DNA from 2 places in the Fictibacillus sp. KU28468 genome. Region 2 is predicted to be linked to the other one. Evidence: riboswitches for the same ligand, from Rfam matches in the RefSeq annotation. Region 2 holds a riboswitch; the other holds the start of a gene.
What was found. Region 2 has a riboswitch for lysine ahead of OKX00_RS20860 (amino acid permease). Riboswitches for the same ligand answer to the same signal wherever they lie in the genome.
Positions count from the first base shown of each region.

Region 1 (3,164 bases), 1.9 Mb from region 2:
TCCAAGTCTTCTTTATTCGCCAAGGAAAGCTTATTGAACGTGATGTTTCCCTCTTTCCTTTCTATGGAGATGCCATCGAAGACTTTTTATCGTTTATTGGACAATTTTATCTTCAAAAAAATCATATTCTCCCGCGGGAACTTTTGCTGCCTCCTGAGGCGGACGGCCAATTGGTCAAGGATCTTCTTGGCGTGAAAGTGATACAGCCGAAACGCGGGCAAAAGAAAGAGTTTGTTGAACTTGCAACGAAGAATGCACAGCTCGCTCTGCACGAAAAATTTGCACTGATCGAGCGTGATGAGGAACGTACGGTAAAAGCGGTTGGAAATCTGGGGCTGCAATTAAACATTCCAGCTCCATACCGGATTGAAGCATTTGATAATTCCAACATTCATGGGACAAATCCAGTATCTGCGATGATTGTATTTGAAGACGGTAAACCGAACAAAAAAGAATACCGGAAATATAAAATTAAAACGGTGACAGGCCCTGATGACTACGCCTCCATGAAAGAAGTAGTCCGCAGGCGTTACTCCCGCATCTTAAAAGAGAATGGGCAGCTGCCGGATTTGATTATTATTGATGGAGGGAAAGGACAGATCGCTGCTGCGCAGGATGTTCTTGAAAACGAGCTGAACCTTGATATCCCGGTCGGAGGACTTGCTAAGGATGATAAGCACCGTACATCCCAGCTCTTGATGGGAAATCCACCTGAAATTATACCGCTGCTCAGAAACAGCCAGGAATTTTATCTGCTGCAGCGTATACAGGATGAAGTCCACAGGTTTGCGATCTCATTTCATCGTCAAGTGCGTGCGAAAGGCATGTTTCAATCAAGTCTCGATAACATTCCTGGAGTCGGTGAAAAAAGGAAAAAACTTTTGCTGAAAAAATTCGGTTCCATCAAGAAAATGAGAGAAGCCACTCTTGAGGATTTTCATGCGGCAGGCATTCCATTAAGTGTTGCAGAAGAAATTATTCAGGCTCTTCAAAATGAACCTTCATAAAGGTATTGATTTTTCAGAAGTCCTTTGCTAAACTTAAAACAAATTTTAATAGAGCGCCATACTTCAGTTTTGAAGTGATGGTAGAGGAGCAAAAACCAATAGTAAGCTATCTGAAGAGAAGGAGCTCTTATGATGGTAGCTGAAAGGGGATTTTTGCCGAAGCTTTAAGAAACTCCTGTTTCTTACGGCTGGACCTGCATTGAATAAATGCAGAGCTGTCACACATTCTTGCCCGGAGGGTGTGTGGAGGACTATCTCACAAGAGGGGAAAACAAGCTGGCTTACTGTTGCATATACCAAGCAGCAATAAGGTCTTTTCCTTATTGCTGCTTTTTTGTATTTATTTTTGCATTTCAGTTTGTTGCGTAGTGGAAGCCGAGACAGGCTGGCCATATCTGGGTGCCTTTTGCAGGAAGGCGATAAATTCGATTTCATTGATGAGAAAGGATGGACATTGTGGCTTTAATTATTCAAAAATTCGGAGGTACAAGTGTCGGCACACCGGATAAAATCAGAAACGCGGCAAGTCGGATCATTCAAGCGGCAAACGAGGGGAATCAAGTAGTAGCGGTTGTCTCAGCAATGGGAAAAACAACGGATGATCTTGTGCGGCTGGCAGGTGAAATAACAGCAAGGCCTTCCAAACGTGAAATGGATATGCTTTTGACGACAGGAGAACAGATCACGATTTCACTGCTTGCGATGGCCCTTCAGGATGCCGGGTACGAAGCCGAGTCTCTGACTGGCTGGCAGGCTGGAGTTGAAACAGAAGATGTTCACGGCAACGCGCGCATCTTAAATATCGATACAAAAAGAATCCAGCAAATGCTTGCAGACGGGAAGATTGCAGTAGTTGCCGGTTTTCAGGGATTAACCTCTTCGGATAATATTGCAACACTGGGACGGGGAGGATCAGATACGACGGCCGTTGCTCTGGCAGCTGCTCTTCGTGCCGATAAATGCGAAATCTACACAGACGTTACTGGTGTATTTACAACAGACCCGCGGGTGGTGAAACATGCCAGAAAGCTGCCTTCCATCTCCTATGATGAAATGCTTGAAATGGCGAATCTCGGAGCGGGTGTGCTGCATCCGAGAGCCGTAGAATTCGCAAAGAATTTCGGAGTAAGACTTGAAGTTCGTTCGAGCACAGAGAAAGAAAACGGAACACTAGTGGAGGAGGAAGCAACAATGGAGAATAATTTAGTAGTGAGAGGATTGGCTTTTGAAGGAAACGTAACAAAAATTACGATTGAAGACCTGCCGAATGGCTTAAACACACTGTCTTCTGTTTTTTCCTTGTTGGCAGAGAACAGTGTTAATGTAGATATTATTATTCAGAGTGTAAACAAGCAGGAAAGAACAAACATCTCGTTCTCCATTGAAACAGCGATCTTAGATGAAACAATTGAGCTTCTAGAAAGATATAAGAGTTCGCTTCAGTTTGGTTCCATCCAGCATGAAGATGGATTGGCTAAAGTATCTATTGTTGGTTCAGGAATGATTTCTAATCCAGGAGTAGCTGCACAGATGTTTAAGGCTCTTTCTGAGCAGGATATTATGATTAAAATGGTCAGCACATCAGAGATTAAAGTTTCTACGGTCGTTGATCAGCAGGATATGATCAAAGCGATTGAAACGCTGCACGACGTCTTTGAACTGGACGCAAGGCAGCCGGTTCATCAGTTATAATAAGATAAATCCGGGCGATGCTGCCCGGATTTTTTTGTAAATGGAAAAATTTGCTGCAGGATTAAACCTGTACAGGTTCGTTTAAGAAGTCGATCTCAAATCCGAGGTCCTCAAGGATTTGGTGGTCAGCATTTGTTTCCTGTCCGTCGGTGGTCAGATAGTCGCCTACGAAAATAGAATTTGCAGCATAAAGGCCCAGCGGCTGAAGGCTGCGGAGATTTACCTCTCTGCCGCCTGAAATCCGAATCTCTTTCGTTGGATTAATATAACGGAACAAGGCGAGCACTTTTAAACAATAACGGGGGTTCAGCTCGTCAAGATGCTCGAGAGGAGTACCTGGTATAGCATGCAAAAAATTAACAGGGATAGAATCTGCATTGATCTCTCTTAGCGCTTCTGCCATCTTAATGATGTCGTGCCGGCTTTCGCCCATTCCTACGATAACGCCTGAACATGGGGAGATTC
Region 1 is NZ_CP110666.1:1,532,852-1,536,015, forward strand. Features, by position in the region: gene uvrC (excinuclease ABC subunit UvrC) at 1-1,007, shown strand, start outside; lysine riboswitch at 1,081-1,269, shown strand; gene OKX00_RS07865 (aspartate kinase) at 1,464-2,699, shown strand; gene bioB (biotin synthase BioB) at 2,761-3,164, opposite strand, start outside.
Region 1: another riboswitch for lysine. It lies ahead of OKX00_RS07865 (aspartate kinase); the one in region 2 lies ahead of OKX00_RS20860 (amino acid permease).

Region 2 (3,164 bases):
TACTTTTTCGCCTTGCTGACCTTCAGTTTCTTGCCTTTAACTGTGGTATTTTCCATGGCTTGCAGGACAAGTGAGCCTTTTCCGTTAAGAATATCAACATAGGACCAATTCTCCTGGATGGTGATAATGCCGATATCATCTGCTGAGACTCCAGGGATTTTTGCGATGGTTCCAACGAAATCGACCGCTCGGATCTTCTTGTTTTTCCCGCCGCTGAAGTGGAGTTTCGTAATATCCTGGTTGATTCGGGCCGTTTTATTATTTCTCACGACTCGGCGCCCGCTGAGCTTTTCTTCAAAAGCCCGCTGCATTTTAGCCACTTCTTGTTTTGTCGGTGCTTCCGCTTCATCGATCTCAAAGCCGATGTATCTTTCGATGGCTCTAAGATATTTTCCTTCATAAGGCAATGCAAACGTAATGGCTCTTCCTTTTTTGCCGGCCCGGCCAGTTCTTCCTGTACGGTGGACATAGCTCTCTTTTTCTATAGGAACGTCATAGTTGATAACGAGGGTTACATTATCAATATCAATTCCTCTCGCAGCCACATCCGTGGCGACAAGGTAACGGAAATTCCCGATCTTGAACCCCTCCATCACTGCGAATCGATCTTCTTGTTCCAATCCTCCATGAAGCTTTTCAACAGAATACTGAGAGGCTTCGAGCTCTGCATACACGGTATCGACGTGCTCTTTCGTATTGCAGAAAATGATGCAGCTGTCCGGGTTTTCAACGACCGTCACGTCTTTCAGAAGAGCAAGCTTCGCCTCTTCCTGAACGTTGATTAAAGAATGCTCGATCGTATCTGTCGTCATCCCGGCAGAAGCTATTTCGATTTTTGCTGGATCCTTCATATATTGATGGCAGAGATTTTCGATATCTTTTGGCAATGTTGCAGAAAAGACCATGGTCACTCTGTTTGAAGGAAGCTGTTTAATAATCTTTTTGACTTCATCAATAAAGCCCATATTCAGCATTTCATCTGCTTCATCAATGATCAGGTACTTGATTTGGTCCAAGACCAGGGTTTCACGTTCGATATGGTCCATGACGCGTCCCGGTGTACCGACGACGACATGCGTTTTTTGTTTCAATTCTTCTTTTTGTTTCGCAAAAGGCTCTTTACCATATACAGCAACAGCTTTAATCCGCTTGAACCTTCCAATGTTGGTCAGGTCTTCACGAACTTGAACAGCGAGCTCGCGAGTGGGAGTAAGGATTAATGCTTGTGGCCGTTTTTCTTCCCATTCCAGCATTTCGCATACTGGAATACCAAAGGCTGCTGTTTTTCCGCTGCCTGTTTGGGATTTTACGACCAGATCTTGCTTTTCCAGAGCTAATGGTATGACTTCAGTCTGAACCTCAGTCGGAGTTTCATATTTCAACACTGTAAGTGCTCGTTTTATTTCATCGCTTATACGATAATCGTTAAAACTTCTATTATTCATGTAGGAACCTCGATTTTTTATATTATCCAGAATCAGCATAACCTGAATAGTGTTCATTATACTTGAAATGATGGACAATCGGGTTTATTTTTAAACGATTGTTTAAAGGAACCCTTCCGTACGATCGCAGGTGATAGGTAAACAATGATATAAAGAGGGCATTAAATCAAAAGTAAAAAGCTGGCAACAAAAAACAGTTGAAGGAACAACAGCGCTGTTTTATAATAACTTTTAGCGTTAACTAACTTGATATTAAAAAATCCTCATCAATCCGATGAGGTAGAGGTCGCGGCTTTTATAAGTAGGACGTACGAGATGCAGAGGACATCATAGACTCCGTGTGAAAGGAAAAGCTGCCGAAATTTGTGCTTAACTCTGGAAGTATGAATTGGGGCTGTATTCGAACAGGAACAGCACTGTCACACCCACGAATAACCGGTGGGTGGGATGCGCTATCTTACGGAAGGCATGATGCGGATTAATAATAATCGTCGCCCAATGCTTGGCGGCTTTTTTTAATTCCCACTCCTTCCTAAATCGAAAAGGAGTTTTTTTATGCGAAACACAGCACAGAATCCATCACAACCGCAGTCGCCAAACGCGGACAATGAATTAAAGCGGGGACTGAAATCCCGCCATTTAACGATGATCTCTCTTGGGGGAACGATCGGAACAGGATTATTTTTAGCAAGCGGAGGATCCATTCATACTGCAGGACCAGGCGGCGTTCTGTTTTCATATGTAGCGATTGGAATCATGGTGTTCTTCTTAATGACAAGCCTTGCAGAAATGGCGTCTTACATGCCGGTTGCGGGTTCATTCAGCACGTATGCTTCAAAATTTGTGGATCCATCACTAGGATTCGCGCTCGGCTGGAACTATTGGTACAACTGGGCAATCACCATTGCAGCTGAACTTGCTGCCGTAACATTAATCATGAAATTTTGGTTTCCAGATACCCCTTCTTTTATCTGGAGTGCACTGTTCCTAGGCATTATGTTCTTATTAAATTATTTATCAGTAAAAGGGTTTGGTGAAGCAGAATATTGGTTCTCGCTGATCAAAGTCATTACGGTCATCATCTTCTTGATCTTAGGAACACTTATGATCTTCGGCATTTTAGGCGGAGATCCGATCGGATTTAAGAACTTTACGATCGCTGACGCACCGTTCCACGGCGGATTCTTTACGACGCTTGGCGTATTTATGGCTGCAGGTTTCTCCTTTCAGGGAACAGAACTGTTAGGGGTTGCGGCAGGAGAAACAGAAGATCCGAAAAAGAACATCCCGAAAGCGATCAAAAGTGTGTTCTGGCGTATCCTTTTGTTCTATGTTCTGGCAATCTTGGTCATTTCTTTAATCATTCCCTACACAGACAGCCGATTGGCAAGCAGCGATATTACTGTAAGTCCATTCACACTTGTCTTTGATAAAGCAGGAATTGCGTTTGCGGCTTCCGTTATGAACGCGATCATCTTAACAGCAGTATTGTCTGCCGGCAACTCCGGTATGTATGCATCGACCCGTATGCTTTGGGATATGGCACGAGACGGAAAGGCACCTAAGTTTCTGGCGAAGCTGGATTCCCGCGGTGTACCGGTTCCAGCCCTAATTGTCACAGCCGCTGTTGGAGCTGTAGCTTTCTTTGCTTCACTGTTCGGTGACGGCGTCATCTACACATGGCTGCTGAATGCTTCCGGGATGTCCGGCTTTATCGCC
Region 2 is NZ_CP110666.1:3,944,750-3,947,913, reverse strand. Features, by position in the region: gene OKX00_RS20865 (DEAD/DEAH box helicase) at 1-1,445, opposite strand, end outside; lysine riboswitch at 1,718-1,908, shown strand; gene OKX00_RS20860 (amino acid permease) at 2,001-3,164, shown strand, end outside.